DNA from 4 places in the Paenarthrobacter aurescens genome. Region 2 is predicted to be linked to each of the others. Evidence: riboswitches for the same ligand, from Rfam matches in the RefSeq annotation. Region 2 holds a riboswitch; each other region holds the start of a gene.
What was found. Region 2 has a riboswitch for cyclic di-AMP ahead of ABI796_RS02100 (NlpC/P60 family protein). Riboswitches for the same ligand answer to the same signal wherever they lie in the genome.
Positions count from the first base shown of each region.

Region 1: it holds a riboswitch for cyclic di-AMP, as region 2 does, so the genes downstream of both, ABI796_RS03855 (hypothetical protein) here and ABI796_RS02100 (NlpC/P60 family protein) in region 2, are expected to answer to the same signal.
Region 3: it holds a riboswitch for cyclic di-AMP, as region 2 does, so the genes downstream of both, ABI796_RS18660 (hypothetical protein) here and ABI796_RS02100 (NlpC/P60 family protein) in region 2, are expected to answer to the same signal.
Region 4: it holds a riboswitch for cyclic di-AMP, as region 2 does, so the genes downstream of both, ABI796_RS04900 (M23 family metallopeptidase) here and ABI796_RS02100 (NlpC/P60 family protein) in region 2, are expected to answer to the same signal.

Region 1 is NZ_CP157456.1:786,382-793,472, reverse strand. It holds gene ABI796_RS03875 (SixA phosphatase family protein) at 1-326, opposite strand, end outside; gene ABI796_RS03870 (winged helix-turn-helix domain-containing protein) at 529-1,395, opposite strand; gene ABI796_RS03865 (response regulator transcription factor) at 2,038-2,778, shown strand; gene ABI796_RS03860 (HAMP domain-containing sensor histidine kinase) at 2,782-4,314, shown strand; cyclic di-AMP (ydaO/yuaA leader) riboswitch at 4,391-4,576, shown strand; gene ABI796_RS03855 (hypothetical protein) at 4,580-5,431, shown strand; gene ABI796_RS03850 (aminotransferase class V-fold PLP-dependent enzyme) at 5,528-6,919, opposite strand; gene ABI796_RS03845 (HAD-IA family hydrolase) at 6,981-7,091, opposite strand, start outside.
Region 2 is NZ_CP157456.1:414,823-421,913, forward strand. It holds gene hutG (formimidoylglutamase) at 1-729, opposite strand, end outside; gene ABI796_RS02090 (NCS2 family permease) at 804-2,246, opposite strand; gene ABI796_RS02095 (copper resistance protein CopC) at 2,361-2,996, shown strand; cyclic di-AMP (ydaO/yuaA leader) riboswitch at 3,147-3,338, shown strand; gene ABI796_RS02100 (NlpC/P60 family protein) at 3,342-4,145, shown strand; gene ABI796_RS02105 (FAD-binding protein) at 4,339-5,031, opposite strand; gene ABI796_RS02110 (universal stress protein) at 5,450-6,487, shown strand; gene ABI796_RS02115 (PEP/pyruvate-binding domain-containing protein) at 6,496-7,091, shown strand, end outside.
Region 3 is NZ_CP157456.1:4,021,773-4,028,863, forward strand. It holds gene ABI796_RS18640 (alpha/beta fold hydrolase) at 1-45, shown strand, start outside; gene ABI796_RS18645 (DUF6480 family protein) at 160-423, shown strand; gene ABI796_RS18650 (ATP-dependent DNA ligase) at 485-1,555, opposite strand; gene ABI796_RS18655 (hypothetical protein) at 1,601-1,834, shown strand; cyclic di-AMP (ydaO/yuaA leader) riboswitch at 1,964-2,110, shown strand; gene ABI796_RS18660 (hypothetical protein) at 2,113-3,594, shown strand; gene ABI796_RS18665 (CdaR family transcriptional regulator) at 3,830-5,044, opposite strand; gene ald (alanine dehydrogenase) at 5,254-6,372, shown strand; gene ABI796_RS18675 (hypothetical protein) at 6,443-7,091, opposite strand, start outside.
Region 4 is NZ_CP157456.1:1,017,565-1,024,655, forward strand. It holds gene ABI796_RS04885 (MFS transporter) at 1-1,294, shown strand, start outside; gene serC (phosphoserine transaminase) at 1,373-2,503, opposite strand; gene ABI796_RS04895 (metal-dependent transcriptional regulator) at 2,800-3,495, shown strand; cyclic di-AMP (ydaO/yuaA leader) riboswitch at 3,678-3,919, shown strand; gene ABI796_RS04900 (M23 family metallopeptidase) at 3,924-4,760, shown strand; cyclic di-AMP (ydaO/yuaA leader) riboswitch at 4,900-5,069, shown strand; gene ABI796_RS04905 (C40 family peptidase) at 5,074-5,817, shown strand; gene ABI796_RS04910 (NlpC/P60 family protein) at 5,917-6,708, shown strand; gene ABI796_RS04915 (HNH endonuclease) at 6,925-7,091, shown strand, end outside.

The sequences.
Region 1 (7,091 bases), 370 kb from region 2:
AGCGTGGTCACCGTGTCCGGGACATGGTTGATGACCGTCAGCATACGGTTGGCAGAGGCGGAGTACAGGCCGTCCTCAAGTTTGGGCGTCGGAGCTTTGTCACCCAGTTCGTCGCATACCCAGGTGCAGGTCTGCCGGGTCCTCAACGCTGACGAGCACAGGATGAAATCCGGCACCACACCTTGCTGGACCAACCATTTACCGGCCAGCGGAGCCTCCCGATGCCCGCGCTCCTCCAGGGGACGCTCATGATCGGGCACACCGGTAGGCCAATCAGCCTTGGCGTGCCGCATGATCACCAGGCGCTTAATGTGATGGTCACTCATAACCCAACCCTATAGCCGCGGAGGCACATGCTCACTGGTGCCGCGAGCAACTCCTCCGTTGTGGTGGCGCTGAAGCGCAGCGGAACATCCAGCAAGCGCCGTTGTCGCGCGAAGAATGAGCGCAGGCGCCAAGGGATGGTTCCGCGAAAGCGAAAAGCGCCCGCCTCCTCACGGAGACGGGCGCTATGGCAGCTACTAAGAGCTAGATCGAGTATTCCGGAGCGGCCCAGACGATGACCTCGGGGTGCTCGTAGAAACGGTAGCCCTGGCCACGGACCGTGCGGACGGTGTTGGCAAGGCGGCCCAGCTTGGAGCGGAGGCGCCGGATGTGAACGTCGATGGTGCGCTCGTTGGGCACCTCTTCAGCGTTGCGCCACAGGCCCTCAAGCAGTTCATCGCGACCCACGGTGCGGGTGCCGTTTTCGACGAGGTAGTTGAGGAGTTCGAATTCCTTGAACGTCAGGTTCAGCGATTCGCCGTCCAGGTGCACTTCGCGCCGGGCGAGGTCGATCAGCACGCCGGAGGGGCGGGATTCCTGCTGGGGCGTGGGGCGGGCAGCTTCGGTGCGCTGGCGTGCGGCGACCGTGGGGTCGCCGAAGGTGGAACGCACGACGTCGAGTGCGGACCCGGGTGCCCCGGCGGGGGCAACTGCCACGGCCGCGTAGCTTTCCGCGCCGGTCACCAGGGACTGGGCGTAGGCCCGGATCTCCTGGGCAAGCTTGGCAATGGACGTTCCTGCAGCGGCTGCAGTTTCTTCGTCAATACCCATGTAGAGGACGAATCCGCGGGCCACGTTGTCGTTGGCAACCGGGCGGAGCTTGTCCGACTGGGCAATCACAGGAGTGGGTGCCGTCATGGGGGCCGGCTCTGCTGCGGGGACTGCCCGCAACTGGCCATAGGAGTTGGGGTTGTAGCCCTGCGGCACGTAACCGGGAGCCTGCTGCCCGGCCCCTTGAGGAGCCGGAGAGTAGCCCGGGCGGTTGCCGAAGCCGGGGCGAAGCCCTGCGTTTGACGCGGCCTTGTTGGCGTTACGGACGGAGATGTGGACGTATCCAGATGCAACTGACATGGAGTGCTTACCTCAATGGTGAATAGCCGTCATCGCGGCTTCGAATGCTGGTTGTCCCCGCAATGAGTTTGGGGAGGGGCGCCCAACGCTGGGCTAGGGGGCGAATGCCTGAAACTTCTTGGGGTGGAAAGTTAGGCTTGCATTCGACAACAGCGGTCATCATGGCCAGCGGGTGTGCTGGACCAGGTTGCTGCGGCTGCAGGTGCTGTTGAGTTCTTGTTCACATTGGAAGTGTGCAACGTAACAAAGGCAACACGCAAGTAACAAAGCGCCGAACCGTCCACATTTTGAGACACAGGGGTCTATTGTGCTGCAAATCACAATTCCGTCGTGCCCGTAAATGAATGGCATTTCATTCGGGTTGGACGAGAAATATTCGCCTTTTTCTGAATTTTCTTCGACCATTCGGGCATGATGTGCGCCTTCATCCACACGAACAGCCCCACCGCGGAATCTCACGATCTGAAACATTTGTTGTCCAATCGAGAGCGGCCTCGCTGAACAAATTTTTCGGAAAATTCTGCTACAAGCGGTAGAAACAGCTCGCGTGTCCCGCCACCCCTGTCTCGCTAATGTTGACTTCACAGCATCCTCACAGGACCGGCAAAGCGCCGGCATACCGGCAGAACAGAGAGTTGACCCATGGCCTCCCCGCATTCCATGACCAACAATCTCCCCCAGCTGTCCCACCCGGACGGTTCCCCCATCCGCGCCCTGGTGGTGGACGATGAACCCAGCCTCGCCGAGCTCATGAGCATGGGCCTGCGCATGGCGGGATGGTCCGTGGCCGTAGCCGCCGACGGACCGGCAGCTGTGAAGCTGGCCAAGGATTTCCGCCCTGACGTCCTGGTGCTGGACGTCATGCTCCCGGGCTTCGATGGCGTGGAGGTCCTCAACCGCATCCGCAGCTTCGCTCCGGAAGTTCCCGCGTTGTTCCTCACGGCCAAGGATGCCGTGCAGGACCGGATCGTTGGGCTCGCTGCCGGTGGTGATGACTACGTGACCAAACCTTTCAGCATGGAAGAAGTCCTCCTGCGGCTCCACCGCCTGGTCCAGCGCTCCGGTGTTGCCGCCATGGACACAGCTGAGCTTGTTGTGGGCGATCTGACACTGAACGTGGATACCCGCGAAGTCACCCGGGCCGGCGAGGACATCCCGCTCACCGCCACACAGTTTGAGCTTTTGCGCTACCTCATGGAGAACCCCAAACGGGTGATCAGCAAAGCACAGATCCTTGACCGCGTGTGGGACTACGATTTCGGCGGCCAAGCCAACATCGTGGAGCTGTACATTTCCTACTTGCGCAAGAAAATCGAAGCCCACCATCCGCCCATGATCCACACCATCCGTGGCGCGGGATACGTCATCAAGCCAGCGGACTAGGCCTTGAGCACACTTTCACGGGTGACCCGGACATCCGGCCGCAGTTGGCTCAACCCGTCCACGTGGCACTTGCGAACCCGGCTGGTCCTGGTAGCCATGGCCCTGCTTGTGGCCATCTGCGCTGCCGTGGGAGTGGTCAGCTACGCATCCATGGAGATGGTGTTCAACAGGCAGCTGGACAGGCAGCTGGAGCAGGCGTCCACCCGGGCCGAAGACTTCGGCAGGCCGCCGTCGAACTTTCCCAATGCGCCGTCCGGAAGACCGGATCCGCTGGAAGCGCGCGGCCAGGCCGCGGGAACGCTCAATGCGAGGATCGACGGCACTGCAGTGCGCAGCTCGGGCCTGATTGACGCCCAAGGCAACCGCGTCTCCCTCTCAGCCGGGGACGAACAGGTTCTTCTCTCGCTCCCCACGGACCGCCCGCCTGTGGACCGGTCCCTGTCCAACGGTGATTACCGTTTGGTGGCAGTGGAAACCTCGTATGGCGATGTGATCGTGACGGGGCTGCCGCTGGCGGACAAGCAGAGTGCCCAAGCTTCCCTGGTGTGGACCATGGTTCTGGTATCGCTGGGCGGGCTGGTCATCATCGGCCTCGTGGGGACGGTCATCATCCGGCGGACCATGCGGCCCCTGGAGCAGCTCTCCGAAGTGGCCACCAAGGTTTCGCGGCTACCCCTCGACGCCGGTGAAGTGGCACTCGCGGTGCGCGTACCGCCGTCGGCCTCTCATCCCGGAACTGAAGTGGGCAGCGTTGGCTATGCACTGAACCAAATGCTGAACAACGTTGCGAGCGCCCTGGAAGCCCGCCAGAAAAGCGAAACCAGAGTGCGCCAGTTCGTGGCGGACGCGTCCCATGAGCTGCGGACTCCCCTGACGGCCATCAGGGGTTACACCGAGCTGCTGCGGATGACGGAGGATTTCACCGAGGATGGCCGGAAGTCCTTGGCGCGCATGCAAAGCCAATCAGAGCGCATGACCACCCTGGTGGAAGATCTTCTCCTGCTGGCCCGGTTGGACGAGGGCCAGCCCCTGAAGGTGGAGGACGTGGATCTCACCCAGTTGGTGATCGAGACTGTCAGTGACGAGAAAGTCATGGCACCGGAGCACGTGTGGCGGCTGCAACTCCCCGACGAGCCCGTTACGGTGCGCGGAGATGCCACTCAACTTCACCAGGTGCTGGCCAATTTGCTGTCCAACGCCCGCAAGCACACGGACCCCGGCACCACGGTGAGCACGGGCGTCACGCTGTCCGCCGATGGCAGCGCCGTGGTCACGGTGACGGATAACGGGCCCGGAATCCCGGACGAATTCCAGGGCCGGATCTTCTCCCGTTTTGCCCGCGCCGACGCAGCCCGCTCAGGCACTGAGGGCACGTCCGGACTGGGCTTGTCCATTGTGGAATCGATCGTGTTGGCGCATGGCGGTAGCGTGGAGGTGACCTCACGGCCGGGGCTCACTGAGTTCGCGCTTCGGCTCCCACCCGCATCCACCGGAGACTTGGGGCAGAACCGGCAAGGCGACTCACCGGCGTCGTGATCTCTGTTACCTAAATGTGACTTCTGCGAAAACCTCCTGTACCGTCGAAAGGGTGGGTCGCCCCAAGCAGGCCCACATCCGGGATGCGCCGAGCTCTGCCACTTCCCGGAGTCCGTTCTTTCTCCGAGGCAGAGACGGGGGACCCAGAGTCTCCGGGCCAGGCCTTTTGGCCGGTCCTTGGGGTGAAGCCGCAGCGTGATGCGCGGCCGGATGACCTCATCCGAACCCGACAGCTAACTCCGCAGGCGCTGAGAGGTAATCACACATGTCTGAACTTAACGATCAGACGCGCCCTTCCGCGCGTCACCGCGACGATATCAACGCACCGCACGGCAAGTCGCAGAACGTCCTCAAGAACGCAGCCCGCCAGGGCAAGTCCGGCCACCGCATGTCCGTTGTTGCCGGTGTTGTAGCCGCTGCACTGGGCGTTGCATCGCTGGGCACGGCCGCAAACGCTGCCCTGACCCTCCCCGAGGCGAGCCGGGTAGCCGGAACGCAGGCCGCCGCGCAGGTCAGCCCCAACAAGTCGGCCGAGATCTCCGCTTCCCTGAATGCTGCCGCTGAAAAGGGCGCAGCTGACAGGGCAACTGCCGACGCTGCCGCGAAGGCAGCTGCAGAAAAGGCAGCCGCAGAGAAGGCGGCCGCTGACCAGGCCGCTGCCGCACAGGCCGCAGCGGAGAAGGCTGCAGCTGACCAGGCTGCCGCTGAAAAGGCGGCTGCTGACGCTGCTGCCAAGCAAGCCGCCGACGCCGCTGCTGCCGCTGCCGCCGCGGAAGCCGCAGCTGCTGCTGCCGCCCCCAAGGCTGTTGACGACCCCGCTGCTGCCAAGGCCTATGCCGCGAGCATCCTGGGCAACTACGGCTGGAGCGCTGCCGAGATGACCGCTTTGAACACCCTGTGGGAGAAGGAATCCAACTGGAGGACCACTGCCACGAACGCTTCCAGCGGCGCCTACGGAATCGTCCAGTCCCTGCCGGCCGGCAAGATGGCCTCAGCTGGTGCTGACTGGCAAACCAACTACCAGACCCAGATCAAGTGGGGCCTGAACTACATCAAGGAACGCTACGGATCCCCGTCAGCTGCCCTTGGTTTCCACTTGGCCAACAACTGGTACTAAACCAGACTGTTTGAAAGCCGCGCCCGTTGCCGCTGCCCGCCCCAGTACCCACTGATGCGGAAAGCGGAAACGGGCGCGGCTTTTGCCGTTTCACAGCTACGCCTCCGGTTCGGCCTCCAGCGCGCCACGCACTGCGGCGATGGACGCAGCAACATCGCCGGCATCCGTGGTCCAGTTGCTCACGGAGATACGGAGGATTTCCCGGCCGCGCCATGACGAACCGGACATCCACACAGCCCCTTCGGCCATGAGCCGCTGGGTTACCCGGTGCGTGCGGTCATCACTGCCGAAGCTCACCGAGACCTGCGTAAACACCACATCATTGAGGACTTCCACGCCGGGAATCGCAGCCAGCCCTTCAGCCAGGGCGCGTGCGTTTGCAGCCAAGCGGTCCACCATGGCAATCACTCCGTCACGGCCCAATTGCCTGAGTGCGGCCCACACCGGTATTCCGCGGGCACGGCGGGACATCTCGGGAACCTTCTCAAAGGGGTCCCCCGGCCCGGCATCAGTGGCAATCAGGTAACTGGTGTGCACGCTGAAAGCCCGCCGCAAGGCTTCGGGGCGGGCCACAATGGCCAGGCCACAGTCGTAAGGGACGTTCAGGGTTTTATGCGCATCCGTTGCCCACGAATCAGCGTCCTCCAGGCCGGCCAGTCGCCCCCGCAGCGTTGGGCTGACAGCGGCCCACAAACCAAAAGCGCCGTCCACGTGCACCCAAGCGCCCCGATCATGGGCCACGGCTATGGCTTCCCTCATGGGATCAAAGGCCCCGGAATGGAGGTTGCCCGCTTGCAGACTTACCAAGGATGGGCCGGTTTGCTGATCCATGGCCTCGGCCAGGGCGTCGGGAAGAATCCTGCCTTCGTGATCGGCGTCTACCGGAACACACGCACCCAGGCCGAGGTACCGCAGGGCGAGATCCACTGAGGCGTGCCTTTCACGGCCTGCGAAGACCGTGATCCGCGGTGCTCCGCTGAGGCCCAACGCTTCAAGATCCCAGCCGGCCTCGTCCATCAAATACTGCCGCCCCGCTGCCAGACCCACGAAGTTGGCGGTAGTAGCGCCGGTGGTGAATCCAACGTCGGCCGTGGCCGGCAGATGCAAAAGGTCCAACAGCCATGCGGCGGCAGATTCTTCAATGGCAGCAGCGGAAGGTGTGGCGAATCGGAGCCCGTTGTTCTGGTCCCACGCGGAGACAAGCCAATCGGCAGCCATGGCGGCGGGCAGGGTTCCGCCCATGACCCATCCAAAGAAGCGTCCGGACTGAATCGCCATCAAGCCCGGCTCGGCCAGCGCCGCAAGCTCATCCACTACTTCGGCGGCATCAGTGGCTTCATCCGGGAGGCGCTGCAGGATGCTCTTGGCTACCTGATCGGCGTCAGAAGACGGGCGGACAGAACGTGTGGGCACAGACGACAGCCAGTCACCGGCGTGGACCATGGCCCGCTCCAATGCAGCACCGTACGCCTCCGGCATCGCAGACATGCGCACAGCCTACGCCGGGTTCATCGCTGGGAAAAGTAGTTCGGCTACGGCTGGCTCAGCGTCACGGTAGGTTCAGCGTGAGGAGGTGCCCGCCGTCGTGATCCTTCACAACGGTGACCGTCACTGCCGAGTAGTCCGGGATCCGCCACATGCCCTGCTCCAGCTCCGCGTT
Region 2 (7,091 bases):
CAAGTACAGAACGTCCACGCCGGCCAGGAAGTCAGCAACAAACACTTCCGCAGCTTCCGGAGTGCACAGCTCATCCAGGAGGTATTTCACGCCCAAACGCCGGGCCGTGGTGAAGAGCGACTGAGTGTTGTTGGGCTCTGAGATGCCGACGACGGCGTACTGCAGTTCGCGCCCAGCGGCGGCTTCCGCCTCGGCCATCTGCAGGAACGGAGTGCCGGAGCTGGGAATCGGTTCATCCCGGAGGTCAAAGTGGGCGTCCAGGTTCAGCACGCCCAGCCGCTTACCGCGGACGGCGTCCGAACCGGCAACACCCAGGTAGCTGGCAAACGCGGTCTCGTGGCCTCCGCCCAACACAACAGTGAGGTTACCGGCGTCGAGCAGTGCCGAGATGGCGAGCCCGGCGCGCTCTTGGCCCGCTTCCAGTGAGCCGCCCTCCACCACCACATCACCGGCGTCGAACACGTCACGGTCAAGATGAAAAGCCAGCGGACCCAGCGCAGAGCGGATAGCCGCAGGCGCTGCCGCTGCACCCACGCGCCCCTTGTTCCGCAGAACTCCGGCGTCGCTGCAGAAACCAATCACGACGGCGGGGCGCTGGGAGGCCGCCGCGCCGGAGACCGTGTGGGGTGCTACGGCTTGCCACCAGCGGCGATGCTCACTGCCCTCGCCGTCAAAGCGACCGGTCCATGGGGTGGGTGAGGCATCTACGCTGAGGGGGCTGGTTTCCATGCTTCAAGCACACCTGAACACGCAGGCCGAAACCAGCGATTCCGGGTGGGGGGTGTCTGAAATGCCGGACTCTCCTACTTGACGCCCAGCAGCTCTTCTACTGTTCCAATGCCGAAGAACAGCAGGAACGCCCCAGCCACAGCCCACATGAGCGGGTGGACTTCGCGGGCTCGGCCCTGGAAAGTGCGGATCAGGACAAAGGAGATAAAGCCTGCGCCGAGGCCGTTGGCAATGGAGTACGTGAACGGCATGAGGGCAATGGTCAGGAACGCGGGGATTCCCACTCCCCAGTCCTGCCAGTCGATCTTGCCCACCTGGGAGACCATCATGAAGCCCACCACCACAAGGGCGGGTGCCACGGCCTCAAACGGAACCAGGTTGATGAGGGGAGTGAAGAACATGGCCACCAGGAAAAGCGCGCCGGTAACGATCGAGGCGAGCCCGGTGCGTGCGCCTTCGCCAATGCCGGCGCCGGATTCAACAAAGATCTGGTTGGAGGAAACGGAGGCTCCGCCGCCCACGATCGCGCCGAGGGCGTCCACTTGGAGGACCCGGTCCACGTTGGGGATGTTCCCGTCCTTGTCCACGGTTCCGGCCTCGTTGGCCAGGCCAACCATGGTGCCCATGGCGTCGAAGAAGATGCTGAGGAGGATCACGAACGCCAGCAAAGCCGCAGCAATGAAACCGAGGTGCTCAAAGGCGCCGATCGGATTGGCCTTGCCAATCAGGGACAGGTCCGGGGCGCCCCATTCGCTGAGCTTGGGGGCCACCAGGGACCAGCCACGGGGATTGACGTTGGTGCCATCAAAGCTTGGGCCGATGTGAAGTGTGAATTCCAGGATCGCGGCCAGGGCAGTGGAAACCACAATGCCAATCAGGATGGCGCCGCGGACTTTGCGGACCACCAAGGCGATGGTCAGGATCAGGCCAACGGCGAACACCAGCGTGGGCCAGCCAAGGAGCTTGCCGTCCACACCCAGGCCCAGCGGAACGGTGGTTCCGGCGGCATCGGGGATGCGGCGGACGAAGCCGGCGTTGACCAGGCCAATGAGGGCGATGAAAAGGCCGATGCCCACAACAATGGCGGTCTTGAGCGCTTCAGGCACCGCTTTGAAGACCGCAGTCCGGAAACCGGTCAGCACCAGGATCAGCATGGTGATGCCGGACAACACCACGAGCCCCATCATGTCCGGCCACGTTAGGCCGGGGTGGGAGGCAACCGTGACCGCTACGAAGGCGTTGACGCCCAGGCCTGTGGCCACGGCGAACGGATGCTTGGCCCAGGCACCCATGAGGATGGTCAGGATGCCAGCAACGAATGCGGTGGTGGCTGCCACGGCGGTGAAGCCCAGCGAAGCACCGGTTGAGTCAGGTCCGGAGAGGATCAGCGGATTCAGCACCACGATGTAGCTCATGGCGAAGAAGGTCGCGAAGCCGCCACGGATTTCCCGCGAATAGGTGGATCCACGTTCGGAAATCTTGAAGTAACGGTCGACTGCAGAACCTTGTTTCAGCATGAAGGTCTCCGGGGATCGAGGGGAGTTTGCTCTCAAATCCTATGTTGTCCGGTGCGGGCCCTCCGCACGATTCGCCTAGTCTGTAAGGAAGCCAACACTAGGAGAAACCGCCCCATGCGTACCATCCGCCCGCTTCTGGCCGCCGTCGTCGCTGCTCTTGCTTTCGCTTCAGCCCTGCTGTTTTCGGCGGTGCCGGCTTCCGCGCACGATGTCGCCGAGTCAACCACGCCGGCTAACGGTGCCAGCGTGGCTGTTGTCCCGGCGTCGGTCTCCATCACGTTCAACAACCGCCCCTTGGCGATCGGTTCCGGTGTTACGGTGACTGCAGGTGGCGAGAATTGGGCTGACGGACCGGTGGAAATCATCGATAACCAGGCTGTTCAGAAGCTTCGCGAGGGCGCCCCCGCCGGCGAGTTCACGGTCACATGGCGCGTGGTCAGCTCCGATTCGCACCCTATTGAGGGCACCTTCACGTTCACGGCCGCCGCAGGAGGCTCGACGACGGCCAGTGGTACGGCGGGCGCCTCACCAGCGGCTACGGCTTCCTCCGCCGCGGTACCCACCGCAGGTACGGCTGCGCCCGGAACCGCTGCCAACAATGAACCGGCCGCCGATGCCTCCGAGCCTTTCCCGTGGAGCATCGTGGGCTTGGCTGTTGTAGCAGTTGGCCTTGTTATTTATCTCGCTGTTACCGCGCGGAGAAAATTGGCGGCGTCGAACGACTCAGATGGCGGCACTCCCGCGGAATAGCGGGGTTTTCTACGTAGCTGCGAATATCTCGGATCGGTTACCGCGACACGCCAGAAGGGCACTTCCCGTTACTTAAATGTGACTTCGCGGGAATCATCGCGTACGGTAGTACCTGTGCCTGTTCCACGTAGCGGGCACTTCCGGTCTGATTGCCTAGCTCTGCCGCAGTCCGGAATCCGTTCGCAGACAAACCTACGGCAGAGACGGGGAACCCAATTTAGGCCGCTTTCGAGCGCGCCTTGGGGTGAAGTCACGAAGCTTCCGCTCAACAGCGGGGGATAGTGGCCGGGTGACTCCCATCCGAATCCGACAGCTAACCTCGCAGGCATCGGGAGAGGCTCTTTCATGTCTTCACGCATTCTTCGCGGCCGTCGTAAGGCGGACAGCGTACGTCCTAATCCGTTCATCTCCATCTCGAAGGCAGTAGCCAGCAACGCTTCCGGCGCTGGCCGTCAGGCCGCTGTTATCGCAGCAGCCTCGGGCCTCGTTTTGACCGGCTCCATTGCTGCTCACGCAGCTGAGACCCCGGTTCAGCGCGATTCCAGCCCCGCAACGGTCGCCGAGACCGTTTCCGAGGCACCCACCAAAGTTGTTACCGCTCTGGCTACGGCTACCGTCAACTTCGAGCGCCCGGCAGTTGCTTCCGTAGCAGCCCCGGTCATCGAGAAGCCGGCTCCCGTTGTTGAGGCACCTGTAGCCAAGAAGGCAGCCGTCACCACCGCTGCAGCAACGGCCCCCGTTGCCGCTCAGGCTGCAGTTGCTGCTGCACCTGTAGCTGCCGCACCGGCTGCTCCGGCTCCCGCTCCCGTAGCTGCTGCTCCCGCCGTTGGCGGAGTCAACGCAGCCATGGTTGCTTCGGCTTACGCCCAGATCGGCGTGTTCCAGGACTGCACCGCCATGGTCGAAAAGGCCCTCGGCTCCGCAGGTATCCCGGTTGGCGACCTCGGTCCCATGCAGTTCATGAACTACGGCCGGGTTGTCAGCGATCCCCAGCCCGGCGACATGATCGTCCAGTCCGGCCACGTTGCTATCTACATCGGCAACGGCCAGGCAATCAGCGGCGGCATCAACGGCAACCAGACGGGCATCCACCCGATCAGCTGGTTGACCGCTACGGGTCCCCTGACCTACGTACGCGCTGGCGCATAAAGCCCCACGCTTCAGTTCAAAGGCCGGCACCTTTGAAGACATACGTCTTCGAGGGTGCCGGCCTTTGGCGTTAAGTTCTGTTCGGAAAAGTTCAGTACAGTAAGTCCGGCTCAGCGCAGTAAGTCCGGCTCAGCGCAGTAAGTCCGACGGCGGATGGCGCAGCTGTGCTGGCTGGCCTGGTTAGTGGGTGCTGCTAGGCGATGGCGATGCCGGGAACGGACGGCAGGGCAACCTTGGCGGAAATCGCTTGGCCCACTGCCTTGGCTTGCCGCAGCACTTCCTTGGGGGAAGGCGTGATGAGGTCACCTACGCCCACAAGGTGCATTCCGAGGGCCCTCATGGCCGCGGCGAAATTCTGTCCCACAGCTATGCCAAGCTCGGCCAGCATGCGCCGCAGCTGGCTTTGGGCGCAGCGCGTCACCACCACGTGGTCTGCCAGGAGCACGCCGTGTGCCGTATGGACCGCCCATTGCCGCGGGGTTGATTCCAGGGGGCCGGACGCGTGGAGTCCGGTCCTGAGGCCTGCTGTAGTCATGCTTGCGGCAAGCCCGTACCCGATTTGCCGGGAGGGGTCCGAGCCCAGGAAATCAAGGCGGACGGCGCGGGTGGTATTGCGAACATCCAGATGATGGTTGGCGGCGTAGTTCCGCAAGTGCCGGAGGATTTCGTTGCGTTCCTGCAGTGATGCGGGATCTGCGGCGTCGGTGCGTTGGAGCATGCCTGTATGGACGGACGGTCCTGTGGCGGACAGCGCCCCGAAACCGTCCACAACGATTGAACCCACGCCGTAGCGGCTGAGTTCGCTGGCAACTGCCAAGCCGGACAAGCCGGCTCCGATGACCACGGTGGTGGTGCGTTCCGTGCCGGAATCAGGCGTGAGTGACACTGCTTGGTTCCTCCTTGACGTGTGTGCCTTACGGCATCGCGTGGGATCGCGTCCGAGTTCCCCAAGCGGCCGCAAACAAATGACCGGGCGTGTGGTGTGAAACACGTTTGCCGGTCATTCGGTGACTCGAACACTACCGAACTTTTTCGGCCATGGATAGCCTCTTCGACGGCGCGTTTTGTCTGTTCGTCGGGAGCGCAATATGGACAGCCGGGAACCGAGCCCTGACCGTTATGCACATAGCCCAATGTCGTCTTGATTCGCCACTGCTGACCGAGAATAGTGGGCATTGGGAGGAGGAATTTTTCGAGTTTCTCCTGCCCCGGCCATTGACAATGAAACAGTCATGAAGTTCCACGGATGGAACCTCTGGCAGAATAGCCGGAACATCAAGCAGTAGGTGGAGAGGCAGGCCCCCATGGACCAGCACGGCAGACACAATGAAGAGTCGCAGGACGGCCAGGACCAGGTTGTGGAACCGGGCGGCATCGTCGTAGGAGTGGACGGTTCAGAGCACGGTCAGTGTGCCTTGGTGTGGGCCGCACGGGAAGCGGAGCGCCGCCAACTGCCCCTGCACATTGTCACGGCATATTCCGTGCCCATTTTTGCGGCTTCCGGCTTGGACGGCGGCTATGCAACAGTTGATGATTCCGTGATCCGCGATGGCGCTGACGCGATCGTTCGCCAGGCGCTGGACAAGGTCTCCGGATACGCCATTGACGTTGATGCTTCAGTGGAGAACGGCGATGCCGCCGGCGTCCTGCTGGACCTCTCCGAGGACGCCGCGCTGCTTGTCTTTGGCAGCCGTGGCCGTGGTGGATTCGTCGGCCGTCTGCTGGGCTCGGTGAGTAGTGCCTTGCCCGCGCACGCCAAATGCCCCACGGTGACGGTTCCGCTTTATTGCGCGGACCGGCTGGGCGAGAACACCGAGGACAAGCACATCAAGGCCGAGCACGCCAAGACGGGCCCGCGGAAGGTGGAAAACGTTGTTGCGGTAGGCGTTGACGGTTCGGAACAGGCGCGCGTTGCCGTGCTTGAAGCTGCCGAGGAAGCCCAACGCATGGGAGCCACGCTCCGCGTCATCTGTGCTGTCCCGCAGTACAGCGGTTCCCTGGCCTGGGTTCCGGCTCCGCTGGATCGCGATGCACTCTTTGCGGACATCAGGGTCCAGCTCGACGCTGGTGTTGCGTGGCTCAGAAGCCACTTCCCATCGTTGGCCATAGAGACAGAACTCCGTGACGGCTCCCCGGTTGATGTACTGGTGGAAACGAGCCGGACCGTGGAACTGGTGGTTTTGGGTACGCGTGGCCGCGGCGGGTTCGCGGGGATGCTGCTGGGTTCAACATCTGACGGCGTCCTGCACCACGCCAAGGGGCCGGTTCTGGTTGTTCCGGACCGGGAGGACCCGCGGCTGGCTGACCGTCACAAGTTCGGGCCCATGCTCGGCGCTGCCTAAGCCGTCCAATGCTCGTCATGGACCTCGCCGAGATCCGTGGAACCATGCTGCCGAATGTCGGTGGCAAGGCAGCGAATCTCGGCGAGCTGGCATTGGCAGGTCTGCCGGTGCCAACCGGCTTTTGCCTCACAACGGCTGCATACCGGCAGGCACTGGCGGGGGCGGGCCTGGAGATCGTCCTGAAAGAACAGGGGGATGCCAGTGCATCGGGCGTGGAACACCTCAATGATCTTGCCGCCCGTGCCAGGTCTTTGGTGCTCCAGGCAGGGGTGCCGGACGCAATTGCTGAAGCGGTCAGGTCAGCTTATGAAGCGCTGGGGGACAACGTTCCCGTAGCTGTGAGGTCCTCTGCCACGGCTGAGGACCTGCCGTTCGCGAGCTTCGCCGGGCAACAGGACACTTTCCTGAACGTTGTGGGCGTAGACCCGGTCCTGGACGCTGTAAGCCGCTGCTGGGCCTCACTATGGACTGACCGTGCTGTGAACTACCGGACCAGCAACGGAATCGATCATGCAACTGTGGCACTCGCCGTGGTGGTTCAGGAAATGGTGGACTCCACAACGGCGGGAGTCATGTTTACCGCCAATCCCGTAACGGGGAACCG
Region 3 (7,091 bases), 750 kb from region 2:
GATGCGATCCGGAGCTTCGTCACCGCCACCACTGCGCACCGTTAGACACAAAGGCACGACGTCGGCGCCTGGCGTGGGTGCCGCTTGTCCGGTGGGGCTGCTCCCGGCTAGGCTGACGGAGCAAGCGCATTAGTAAGTTTGCTTACGAAAGGGTTGATCGTGACTGACACAAACTCGAATGAAGAGACCCAGGGCTTCGGCGCTACAGGAGCTACCGGCCCCTACGACACGACGTCCGATGCGGACAGCATCCACGAGGACCCGGACATGCGCCAGGATGAGGACGAAGATCCGGCAGCCTCGGCAAACCCGGACCCGCTGGACGGCAACGTCACAGGGTTGGAGCCCGGCGGCGGAGTTCCGCCAGGAGAAACCCCACCCGCCGAAGGCAGCATGAGCAGCGACCAAGGCCACGAAGAGTAACTACGTTGCCAACCCGCTGTTACGTTGCCGGCCAACAACGTAACAGCGGTCTGGCAACGCCCTAGGTAGCGGACAGCTTCAGGATCTCCCCGAGATCGTACGCAACAGGCTCTTCCAGCTGGGAGTACGTGCAGCTCTCAGGGGTCCTGTCCGGCCGCCACCTGCGGAACTGCGTGGTGTGCCGGAACCTGTCGCCCTCCATGTAGTCGTACGCCACTTCGATCACCAGTTCGGGGCGCAGCGGCACAAACGAGAAGTCTTTGCCTGCACTCCACCGGCTTTGGGCGCCGGGCATCCGTGAACCTCCCGCGGCTTCGTCCTGCTTGGCCCACTCACCCCAAGGGTGCTCGCTGAGTTCAATCCGGTAGGGCTCCAGTTCCGCCACCAAGGCCTCGCGCTTGGCCATGGGGAACGAGGCCACCACCCCCACGTGATGCAGCAGGCCAGTGTCGTCATGGAGGCCCAGCAGCATGGAGCCCACAACCTTCGCGGTCTTGTGCCAGCGGAATCCCGCCACCACGCAATCTGCCGTTCGCTCGTGTTTGGTCTTGAACATGACGCGCTTGTTGGGCTGATAGGCCCCATCCAGCGGCTTGGACAGCACTCCGTCCAGGCCGGCACCCTCCAACTGCACAAACCACTCCTGCGCCCGCTCCAAGTCGGTTACCGCCGGAGTTACGTAGACCGGCGGCTCCGCTTTGGCGAGCGCGCGTTCCAGGATGTTCCTTCGCTCGGAGAACGGCTTGTCCATGAGGTTCTCATCGCCAAGGGCGAGGATGTCGAAGGCAACCATGGATGCAGGGGTCTTCTCTGCGAGCATCCGCACCCGGCTGTCGGCGGGGTGGATCCGCTGCTGGAGCACCTCGAACTCAAGCCGGTTTCCCTCGATCAGGATGATCTCGCCGTCGATCACGCACTTGTCCGGCAGGTTCTTCCTAAGGGCCGCCACTACTTCGGGAAAGTAGCGGGTCATCGGCTTCTCGTTCCGGCTTCCAAGGATGATCTCGTCGCCATCCTTGAAGACGATGGTCCGGAACCCGTCCCATTTGGGCTCGTAGTGCCCAACATCAGGGATGGCCGGAACGGATTTGGCGAGCATGGGCGAGACGGGTGGCATCACGGGCAGGTCCATAGACAATGTCTACCTGCCACTGCACGCCGAAGCTAGTGTTAGGCCATGGATATCTTGCTCGTGTTGGCCGCAGTGTTGGGCGTTCCGGCCTTGCTGGCGGCGCTCTGGTACTGGTCTTCACGGCACAACAAGCGAGGGAACGTTCGGCGGGGAGCTACCGGGGGCATGCTGGGGGTAGTGGATGAGATCTTTCGGCCGGAGACCCATCAGGCAGTGCAGATCCAGAAGATTCAGCAGGAGTTGCCTGCGCCCGCACCGGCCCCGAAGCCTAAGTCATAGAACCCTGCCGCTTGGGCCGCCGTACCGCCCGTTACATTAATGTGACTTTACTTTCCGGCTCATGTACCGTCGTAGGGCGACCCGAATCTCCGCTGGGCCGCTTCCGGATTGACGCCGAGCTCTGCCGCAATCCGGGATCCGCCAGACCCGCGGCAGAGGCGGGGGACCCACAGTTCCCGGGCTTGGATTCCAAGTCCTCGGGGTGAAGCCGCTACGGCGGCCGGACGGCCTCGTCCGAACCCGACAGCTAACCTCGAAGGCGTTGAGAGGCAACAACCATGTCCCCAACCATGGATCAGCCGCGCCGCGCCCACACTGAAGGCGAGCGCACCAAGCCAACCGGACGCCGTCGGGCCCAACCCAGCGGATCCCTTGCCGGCGCGCCGGCAGACTCCGCCGCTCCGCTTCGGGCACCGGACAGCCCCGGCTCTGTAAATACAAGCACGACGCCGGACCTCGCCACCGCTGCCATGTCCCCTATGGCGGCGTCCCCTACTGCGCCGTCCCCTACTCGGGCGCAACTTCGCGCGGCCGAGCGTGAGCGTGCTGCCCAGGCAGTGATCGCACCTGACGCATCCTCCTCTGAAGCGGCACAGAAAAGGCACGAACCAGCCACTACAGCCCTACCCACCATCACGGGCAGCGTTGTTGAAACGCCCCCTGCACCCCGGGCGTCCACTACCCCGGGCCCGCCAACCGCTGCCATCCCCATTGTTCCTCCAGCGGAAATTGTTCCTCCAGCGGTGACTTTGCCGTCAGAGGAGACTGTGCCGTCAGCGGTGAACCCGGGCTCGCCGGAGTTCAGCACCCAGGAAACCGCCACTGCGGCCATTCCCGTAGTGCAGCCAGCAGCACCGGAACCCGCAACCGCAGCCATTCCCGTTGTTGCAGGCCCTGAGGAACTGACCCCGCACACTGAGTCCACCCGCACTGAATCTCCGCGCGGCAAGTCCCCCGCGCAGGTTGCCGCGGCGGCCACAGCCTCGGCGTCGTTGGCTAGCCGCAAGGACGTGCGGAAGCAGGCTGCCGAAACCAGCAGGCCCAGCTTCGGCTCCGCGGCCTCGTTCAGCCGTGAACCGCAGGCCGCCCTCCGGAAAGCTGCGTCGGTCAAACAAATGAGCCAGCGCATGGCAGTGGTTGCTGGCGCCCTCGGCCTTGTGCTGACGGCGGGTGCGTTGGGGCCGGCGCTTGGCCTTCCCTTCTTTGGCCAGGAAACCCCGGCGCAGGAAGCCAGTGGAAGCGACGGCCGAACCTCGGGCTCGGCCATGCCAGGGCCCAAGGCTTCCTACACCAAGACCTCCTCACCTCTGGCCTCCACTCCTTCTGCCACATCAGGGGCAACGGCGTCCTCGGAAGCCGGCCAACCCGCAACCATTGCGGAGGCACCCGGGGCGGTGTCGCCGTCGTCGGCTCCTACCCCGCAGGTTTCGCTCGCGGACCCGGTGTGGGTTCCATCAGCGGCGCCGTCCGCGGTCCCGGCAGTTCCCGGCAACACCAGCCCGGCACCCACTCAGCCTGCGCCGGCTCCGAGCGAAGTGCCGTCGGACACCATCACAACTCCGCCCGCACCGACGCCCACCGTCACACCCACCCCGACTCCCACGGTCACACCAACACCGTCGCCCACCCCGACCCCCACGGGTACTGCGACGCCAACGTCCAAGCCGAAGCCAGGTAAGCCCACGGCTGCCTCGGCTCCGGCGCCCAGCGGATCGGCGTTTCAGGACATCCTGGATGCCGCACAGAAGGTCCTCGGTTGAGCACGCGCCTGCCCCGGACCTCCGCCCACACGGGGTGGCATAGCCGCTACTGCAGCAGCAGCCGGAGTGCCATGTTCCGTCGGCGGATAGGACGTTGGAGCTGCCAGCGCTTGCGGCGCTCCTAAGCAGGCAGGGCATCCCAGGCAGGGGCACCCCAGGCAGGGGCAGCGACAACTGAGGAGGCGGGCACCCGGACGGATGGCCGCCTCCTGTTGTTTGCCGCGGCCATGTCGCCTTAGATCCGCGGGCGCACAGCCCAGCGCTTCGCCTTCAGGGCGGCATGAAGTTCGAGCCGGATTGCGCCGCTCAATGGATCAGCGCCAATGAGCTGCCGTATCCGCCCCAGCCGGTTGTAGATGCTGCTTCTGTGGAGGTGAAGTTTGGCGGCGACGTCCTGAACAGAACCGTCATTGTCATAGAGGAGTTCCAGGACGGGCAGCAATTCGCCGTTTTTGTCGTGATCCTCAAGGGCCTGAAAATGCACGGATCCTGTGTCATCCCAACCTCCGGGGGCCACCAGGCGATCGAAGAGTTGATACACACCAACTGTCCGGCTGTCCACGAGTTCGCCCAAGGGTTGGTCCACGGCGGCCGCTTGCGCCGCAACCTTCGACTGCCGATAAGCGCCCGCCAGTTGCCGGATGACATTGAACGGCTCACTGATCCCCAGGATCACCCTGTCCACCTTGCGTCCTGCACGTTTTGCAAGCTCCAGCTGATAGTGCACCAGCACCTGCGCGTGGTCCGCCCTGCCGCCCGACTCACGGAACAGGACCACCGAATGCGTCTCCGTTCCGGCACTGAACAAGGCCGCGTTGACGCCGATGGTGGACTGCAGCGCCGCTGATCGGTGCGTCAAGGTAGCGGCAATGGGGTCGACGTCGGACCGCGCGCCTTCAGGGTCCAGGATGGTCACCAGTTGCCACGGACCGCGGCCTTGGATTTCCTTCCACCCGGCAACGGCGGCCACAGCGTTCGATTCGCCGCCGCAGGCTGACAGGAATTCCTGTTCTCGCCGTCTCCGGAACTCAGATTCGGCCGTGTTGGAATCCAGGAGCAAGCCCGCCAGGAGGTCCAGCTCGTCACGGACGCCGGGCAGTTCGGCGAGTATCGCCGTCGCGCTTTGTTCTTCAAGGTCCAACTGCACCCACAAGTACCCCACGCGGAAACCGCGGACCAAAAGGGGTACGCAGACGCGGCCCAACATGCCGAGGTCATCGTTGGCGGGCACCACCACGGGTCGCACGGCCGTGGAAATGCCGTGTGCCAGTTGCCAGGCGCTGACGTCGCTGGGAACCCGCTTGCTCAGGAGGAAGTTCACGCGGACGCGGTCTGCGTGGGATTGGTTGGAACTGTAGGCGAGCAGAACGCCGTCGAGGTCTTCCAGGGACAGTCCCCGGCCCAGCTTCAGTGCCACGCGCTCAACAATCTCTTCCACGTCCTGCTGCATGGGGAAAGCGTACCAACAGCAGGCGACACTTGACGCTCCAAGCCTCGACAATTGTCGAGCCAGCGCGCAGAAGATCCTTGTGTTTGCGCGGTTCACGCCAGGGCAGGTCCGGCACTCCATGTCGCCTGCCTCACAGCCGGATCTATTCTGGAATCACAGCCCAGCACACATTTTTCGGCCGAACAGGCCGCCAACGATGGAGCCCACAGATGATCATCGGTGTCCCCAAAGAAATCAAGAACAACGAGTTCCGCGTAGCCATCACGGCAGCGGGCGTCCACGAATTCCGCACCCACGGACACAGCGTTCTGGTGGAGCGCGGCGCAGGCCTCGGCTCGGGCATCACCGATGAGGAATACTCGATCGCCGGCGCCGAAATCGTCAACGAAGCTGACGACGTCTGGGCACGCGCTGACATGGTCATGAAGGTCAAGGAACCCATCGCGGCCGAGTACCACCGCTTCCGCAAGGGCCTCATCCTCTTCACCTACCTGCACCTCGCCGCAGAGCCCGAGCTCACCGCAGAGCTCATCAACTCCGGCGTCACGGCAATCGCCTACGAAACCGTGCAGGAAGGCCGCACCCTTCCGCTGCTCGCCCCGATGTCCGAGGTCGCGGGCCGCCTCTCCGTCGTGGTCGGCGCTTCCTCCCTGATGGCTCCGGCCGGCGGCAAGGGCGTCCTTCTGGGCGGCGTACCGGGCGTCCGTCCGGCCAAGGTTGTTGTCCTCGGCGCAGGCGTTGCGGGAACCAACGCCGCTGCCATGGCGCTGGGCCTCGGTGCTGATGTCACCATCATGGACATCAACATCAACCGGCTGCGCGAACTCGACGCCCTCTACCAGGGCCGCCTGAAGACCGTAGCCTCCAACGCCTACGAGATCGAGAAGTCAGTCATCGACGCAGATCTCGTGATCGGCTCCGTCCTGATCCCGGGCGCCAAGGCTCCCAAGCTGGTCACCAACGAGCTGGTTGCCCGCATGAAGCCCGGCTCGGTCCTGGTGGACATCGCAGTTGACCAGGGCGGCTGCTTCGAGGACACGCACCCCACCACCCACCAGGAACCCACGTACAAGGTCCACAACTCGATCTTCTACTGCGTTGCCAACATGCCTGGCGCTGTTCCGAACACCTCCACGTACGCACTGACCAACGTCACCCTGCGCTACGCCGTGGCACTGGCCAACCTGGGCGTCAAGGCCGCCTTCGACCGCGACCCCGCCCTCGCTGCCGGCCTCAACATCGCCGCAGGCCACGTGGCACACCACTCCGTTTCCGAGGCGCACAACCTGCCCCTCGTCAACGACTGGCACACGCTGGTTTCCGCCTAACTCGGCCCAGAACGTCGTTAGCCCGCACTTCCGTTGCTGCCCAGCATCGGAAGAGCGGGCTTTCCACGTTTTAGGGCTTAGCCGGGATGGACGGGACCAGTTCCGCCGGCACCGGGACGTGTGAGGGTCCAAGGCTCGAGGGGTCAATCTTTGAAGGATCGATCTCGGAGGGGTCGATCTCCGGCGGGGTCACCGGCAGCACCGGAGGCGTGGGAATCAGGCCCTTGACGGGCTCCTTGCCGGACGGCACCTCGGGCTCCTTGGGTGCGTGCGGCGAGGATCCGACGCCGGGCTGCGGCTGAGGTGCGGGCGCGGCAGGGCTGCCGGGCGGGGCTGGAACAGGCTGGGGTTGCACCGTAGCAGGAGCTTGCTGCGGCACCTCCCGCACCGGCAAAGGATCCGGAGTGCTCCCCGCCGGAGCATCGGGCTGGGGAGCGCTCCCGGAACCGGGGTTCAACTGCGAGACCACCGAACCGATCGCTGCACCAAGGTGCTGGAACGCGCCCGGCAAGCCACCTTCAGAAGCGACCGCCGCGGTGGCACCGCCAGCCAAGGACACTGCAACAGCGAGGCCCGCGATGGCCGTGCGGCGCTTCTTCCGACGCCGCGCCGCAAGTTCGTCCACAGGCGCAAGTTCGTCCACAGGCGCGGACTCAGCCTCAAGCGCGGATCCATTAACAGGCACGGGCCCGGGCTGGGATTTCGGGTGCTGAGGTTGC
Region 4 (7,091 bases), 600 kb from region 2:
ACTGGGAATCCTCAATTACCGCATCTGGTTCTTCGGTGCCCTGATCTCCAACATCGGCACCTGGATGCAGCGGACAGCGCAGGACTGGCTGGTTTTTGACCACCTGACCGCCCATGACGCCGGCGCCATGGGCATTACATTGGCCCTCCAACTCGGTCCGCAGCTGTTCCTTGCTCCATGGGCCGGGCTGCTGGCTGACCGTTACAGCCGGCGGAAGCTCCTGCTCCTCACTTTGGTAGCCATGGCCCTGCTGAGCACGGGGCTGGGCGTCCTGGTGCTGCTGGGCATTGCCGAACTCTGGCATGTTTACCTCTTTGCCTTGATGCTCGGAATCGTCACCGCCGTGGATGCTCCCGTCCGGCAGACCTTCGTCTCCGAGCTCGTCACCGACGACTACCTGCCCAACGCTGTAGCCCTCAACAGCGCCTCCTTCAATGTGGCCCGGATGATCGGCCCCGCCGTCTCCGGTGTTTTGACGGTGGTTGTAGGGCCCGGTTGGGTGTTCCTCATCAACACCCTGTCCTTCGTAGCCATGCTGTGGGCGTTGAAACTCATTCCGGCCTCCTCACTGCGCGTCCAACCCAGGGCAGCCGCCGGCAAGGGCCGCATCCGCGAAGGCGTGCGGTACGTCAGGAACAGGCCCGATATCCAGGTGGTCCTGGCAGCGATCTTCATAGTGGGGACGTTCGGGCTCAACTTCCCCTTGTTCATCGCCGCAATGGTGGGAACCCAATTCGGCATGGACGCCGGCGCGTTCGGCGCTTTGAACTCTGTCATGGCCATCGGCTCAGTTACTGGTGCGTTGTTGGCTGCCAGGCGGGGAAGGCCGCGGCTCAGGCTGATTTTCGGGGCCGCCGGGGGCTTCGGCATTGCCAGCGCGCTGGCCGCCATGGCACCCAACGCCGTGCTTTTCGGGCTGGCGCTCATCCCTTGCGGGCTCTTCGCCCTGACCCTGATCACCAGCGCCAACGGCTATGTCCAATCCACCACGGAGGCCGTCATGCGCGGGAGGGTCATGTCCCTCTACATGGCCATCTTCATGGGCGGCACCCCCATTGGTGCACCTTTGGTGGGCTGGGTGGCCAACGTTGGTGGCCCGCGCTGGGCCGTTGGCGTGGCGGCGATTGCCGGCGTCAGCACCGCCGTCGTGGGGTTGCTCTGGATTATCCGCGCGAAGCAGCTGCGGCTGCGTTTTGACCGCCGGGCCCGCGGGCTGAAGCATTTCCGGGTGGAATCGCTGCTTTCGCCTCCGGACACTGACGACGACGACGGCGCACGCCGGCAGGGAGCGTAACCCGCCTCAAGCGGCGGTGGCTTAAACAGCGGCGCCGTCCGGGATGTCCCCGAACGGCGCCGACGTCACTCTGCGGTGCTACTTCTTCAGTTGGCCCACCACGTAGTCGATGCTGGTGAGCAGCGCGGAAACGTCGTCCGGCTCAATGGCGACGAACGTGGCAATGCGGAGCTGGTTGCGGCCGAGCTTGCGGTACGGCTCGGTGTCCACCACGCCGTTGGCGCGCAGGACTTTGGCGATTGCTGCGGCGTCAATGGAGTCGTCGAAGTCGATGGTGGCAATGACGTTGGAGCGGTCTTCGGCCTTGGCGACGAAAGGCGTTGCGTACTCCGAGGCCTCGGCCCAGGAGTAAATGCGGTTGGCGGAATCCGCCGTGCGCTTGCTGGCGAAGTCCAGGCCGCCGTTGCTGTTGAGCCACTGCACCTGAGCGTCCAGGGTTACCAAGGTGGACAGCGAGGGCGTGTTGTAAGTCTGGTTCAGCTTGGAGTTATCAATGGCGGTCTGCAGGTCCAGGAAGTCCGGGATCCACCGCCCGCTGGCTTTGATGCGTGCGGCGCGCTCCAAGGCGGCGGGGGAGAAGAGGCCCAGCCACAGTCCACCGTCGGAGGCGAAGTTCTTTTGGGGGGCGAAGTAGTAGACGTCCGACTCGGAAACGTCAACGTCCAGCCCGCCCGCTGCCGAGGTGGCGTCAACCAGGACCAGGGAACCTTCGTCAGCACCCTGGACGCGCTTTACCGGAGCGGCCACGCCGGTTGACGTTTCGTTCTGCGGCCATGCATAGACGTCCACGCCGGCTTCGGCCTGAGCCACCGGCCGGGTGCCGGGCTCGGCCTTGATGATGGATGAAGCATCAAGGAAGGGAGCCTTGTTGGTGGCGGCGGCGAACTTGGAGCCGAACTCACCGAAGGACAGGTGCTGTGCCTTCTTCTCCACCAAGCCGAACGCAGCTACATCCCAAAACGCTGTTGAGCCGCCGACGCCCAGGACTACCTCGTAGCCGTCCGGAGCACGGAAGAACTGGCTGAGTCCTTCACGAACAGAACCCACGAGGTTCTTCACAGGAGCCTGGCGGTGGGAGGTGCCAAGGATGGTGGACGATGCTGCAGACAACGCCTCGATCTGTTCCGGGCGAACCTTGGACGGTCCAGCGCCGAAGCGTCCGTCCTTGGGCAGCAGGTCGGCAGGAATGGTGATGCTGTTGTCGCTCACGTGGCGCTCCAATGGGTGTCGGGCTAGAGATGGGAGGTGGCATGGGGCATCAACTGCCCCTTCGACACCCCCAATTCTGCCTGACACGGCCCAAGCGCAGGAACCTGCCGCCGTCATAGTCCGCCACGTGGAATGTGGTCCCACCGAATGCGACCGGAATTATCCAGAGTAATTCCAAATAAGCTAGGCTGGGGGTTGGCGTTCGCCAGGACGGCGGTGCACATCCGCCACCCTGGCCAAGGACGCGGTACGGTGGAAATTACGCAAGGAACTGCGTTCGAGGAGAGCTGAGCTGGATGACGGATCTGATCGATACCACTGAGATGTATCTTCGGACCATTTTGGAGCTTGAAGAAGAAAACATTGTGGCTCTCCGGGCCCGCATCGCCGAGCGGCTGCGGCACTCCGGACCCACTGTTTCCCAAACCATCGGACGCATGGAGCGCGATGGCCTGGTGATTGTGTCCAACGATCGCCACTTGGAACTGACGGAAACGGGCCGGAAGCGCGCCACCGAAGTCATGCGCAAGCACCGCCTTGCAGAGCGCTTGCTGGCCGACGTGATCGGGCTGGATTGGGCCTACGTGCACGATGAAGCCTGCCGCTGGGAACATGTGATGAGTGAGCGCGTGGAGCGCCGCCTCTATGAACTTTTGGAACATCCCACGGAGTCTCCGTACGGCAACCCCATCCCCGGGCTTGAGGCGCTGGGTGGCCTTGCCAGCCAGCCTTTCCCGCGGCTGGATGTGAACCTGCTGCAGGCCATGGACGGATATGCCACTGATTCCCGCGTGGTGGTCAGCCGACTCGCCGAACCCATCCAGGTGGAGCCGGAGCTCCTCACCCAGCTGGACGAAGGCGGGATCCGCCCTGGAGCCAGTGTTTCCCTGGAACGCGTTGGCGAGTACATCTCCGTCCGGGTTCCCGGCATTGAAGGCGCTTTGGAGCTTCCTCCGGAAGTTGCCGCGCACGTGTTTGTCTCTCTCAACTGACCAGAGCTGTACGCTGCCGTGTCAAACCTCACTTTTGGCTGTTTCCAGCGCGTGTGACCTGCGGTTTTCTGCAAATGATGATAAGGGCCTTCTGCGCTGAGCGCGTTCCTGTTGATAACGAATTTATTACCGAAGGCCTTAATCCCCTATAGTTATCTACTAGCGCTGATACCAAAGCGTTACCTGATCCGGAGCCGAGCTCTGCCAGCGGATCAGGTGTGTCATCCACCACTGGCAGAGGCGGGGGAACCACAAGCGGCTGTCTAAAGAAGCAGCCTTGGGGTGAAGTCCGCAGCAGAAGTGCCCACGTATTCAAGTCCCTCTTGGGATACCTGTGTGCCGTGAGCGCTTCGTGCGGACCGGGTCTTTGTACTCTCTGACCCGAATCCGACAGCTAACTTCGCAGGCTTTTGAGAGAGGAACAGAGTTTGACATCGCAGAACGTCAGGGGCCGTCGCCGCGCGTCGGGCCCCGCTGCTGAGCTGCGGCCAGCCACCGTCGTAACGGAGATCCGGCCACGCGACACCGAGCGTCAGGTGCGCCGCCGTAAGAGCCCGTTGCGCCAGGTTGCCGACTTCGCCGCTGCCAGCGGCGTAGGGCAGAAGGCCGGTGTTGCGCTTGCCGCCACCGGACTTGCCCTCACTGTCGGTCTGCCCGCCACCAGCCCCGTCATGGCCACTTCGGAATCGGGCCAAACCGAATCCGCCCTTGCTGTTGCCGCTCCTGCCGGTAGCCAGCCCGAGGTCTCCGCTGCAGCGTCGGCCAAGATCGACTTCAGCCGGGCCGCCGTCGCCACTGCCGCTGACCCCGATGGAAAGCTGAAGCAACTGCTCAGCGCCCAATCGGCCGAGAGCATCCAGCGCGCGTCATCCGTAGGCACCATGGCCAGCCCCCTTGATACGCTCGCCACGGCTTCCCCGTTCGGCTACCGCATCAGCCCCTTGACCGGCGGCGCCGGTGACTTCCACCGCGGCCAGGACTTCGTAGCCCAGTGTGGCACCGCGGTTCACGCAGCAGCCACCGGCAAGGTCACTTTCGCCGGATGGCACGAGTACGGCGGAGGCAACCGCGTGGTCATCGATCACGGAAACGGCCTGGAAACCACGTACAACCACCTCTCGTCCTTCACTGTCCAGGTAGGGCAGACCGTTAACCGTGGCGACACCGTCGCGCTGAGCGGCACCACGGGCGCTTCCACCGGCTGCCACCTCCACTTTGAGGTTCAGGTCAACGGCGAAGTTGTAGACCCCATGGGCTGGCTCTAAACGAAGTTGATGGTCGTCTCTCGCATGTGCAGGACGCCCCGTGACCTGAATGTGACATTCGCGGTGAACTGTTATAACGTACAGAGCGCATCGGCTTTTTAGGGGGCCGATGCACTTGAGTGGATTGCCTAGCTCTGCCACCGCTCAAGGTCCGTTCGCAAAAATCGTCTGGCAGGGGCGGGGGAACCACTTCCGGTCTTCGCAAGAAGGCCTTGGGGTTAAGTCGCAAAACTTTCTTTGAAAGCCGCGCGGCCGGATGACTCCCATCCGAATCCGACAGCTCACCTCGCAGGCATTGGGAGAGGCTACCTACGTGTCATCACGCACTACCCCTGCGCGCCATCGCGCCCAAACGGTTCGTACGAACCCGTTGAACACGCTTTCAAAAGCTGTTTCCTCCAACGCCGGAACCATGGGCCGTCAGGCCGTTGTTCTGGCCGCAGCTTCAGGCCTCGTCCTCACCGCCGGATTGCCCGCACAGGCAGTGGACGCCGAGCTTTCCAAGACCGAAGCCTCCAGCACCCAACAGCTGGTAGCTACTGCAGTGGTCACTGCAGAGCCAACAGCCACCGTCTCTTTCGAGAGCCCCACTGTTGCCACCCAGGAAGCCCCCAAGGTAGTACAGCGCGCAGTTCAGGTAACCGAACGCGCCGCGTCCACCACTGAGGAAGCTCCTGAAGCCGTTACGGCGAAGTCTTCCGAGGCCAAGGACCCGGCTGCCAGCGCAGCTGCTTCCGGCCTGGCGGCTATTGCCTACACCGGAATCGGCTCTCCCTACGTTTGGGGCGGAACAACGCCTAACGGTTGGGATTGCTCCGGCTTCACCCAGTGGGTTTACGCACAGGCAGGCATCAGCATTCCCCGCGTGAACGCCTGGACGGCCATGACGCCCACCAGCACTCCTTCTCCCGGCGACCTCGTCATGCAGAACGGCGGAGCCCACGTGGGCATCTACGTCGGCAACGGCATGATGATCAGCGCTTTGAACCCCGGTCAGGGAACGCTGCTGCACTCCGTAGCTTCCACCGGCACCTCCTCGTTCTACACCCTCCGCTAGAAATAACCCGGTTCGGGGTGGGGCGGCATGCCCACAATGCCGGCCAACCCACTACCCGCGTGCACCCCAACTGCACTCGGATACGAAAAGAGAAAAATCATGACCAGTGCAAACAAGCTTGCACGGCACCGCGCTGAGGCCCCTAAGACCAGCTCGCTCGCCGTCATTGCCAAGGCTGTCAGCTCCAACGCCGGTGGCGTTGGCCGCCAGGCAGCAGTGATCGCCGCAGCTTCGGGCCTGGTCCTGACCAGCGGCATCGCGGCAAACGCTGCGGACACCAATGTTGATCGTGAATCGACGTCCACGTCTGCCCTGGACGTTCAGTCTGTAGCCCAGGCCACCATTGCCGCAGACTCCACTGTGGCTATCTCTTACGAGCGCCCCGTGGTCACCACCGTTGAAGCCCCGCCTCCCGTTGTAGTGGAAGAAGCCCCTGCAAAGGTTGAAGCCAAGGAAGCAACCACGGTTGCCGCCAAGGCTGCCCCGGCAGCAAACGCCACGGTCGCCGTCAGCAACGCAACTCCCGCTCCGGCTCCAGCAGCTCCTGCAGCTTCCAGTGGGCTCGGAGCATCCATCGCTGCAGCTGCCTACGCCCAGCTTGGCGTCACCCAGGACTGCACCATGCTGGTTACCAACTCCCTGGCAGCAGTGGGCATCAACTTCCACGACTGGCCTGCAGGCTACCTGTCCCTGGGCCGCACCGTCAGTGCAGCAGAAGCCCAGCCCGGTGACCTCGCCTACTACGCAAACGGTGGTTTGGCCGGACAGGCCCACATCGCTGTTTACGTTGGCAACGGCCAGGCTGTCCACGGTGGATGGAACGGTTCCACCACGGCACTGTTCAGCGTCAACGTAGGCTCCGGCCCGGTTTTCATCCGCGTCAACGGCTGATCCATCTTCTTCAGAACACCCCGCAGGCTCCGGCCAGCGGGGTGTTCTGCTTTAACCGCGCATGAATTCTTGCCGACACTGTGAGCGAAACGACAGAAAAATTCGTTGATACGGCATATAAGTGCTTACCCTTATGTTGTCGATCCACAGCCCGTACATGCAGAGGGCAGCCGGCCCTCGTGCCCCTGACGGGTGCGGCCGTGAAGAGGTACGTGCATGCGCACACTCGTTCTGAATGCTGGATATGAACCGCTGGCGGTAATAACATTCCGCCGGGCGCTGGTCCTTGTGCTGACCGGGAAAGCTAGCGTAGTGGCTGAAGGCGACGAGCCTGTCGTCGGGCCACAGGAAGTTCTCGGACGTCCATCCGTGATCCTTCTCAA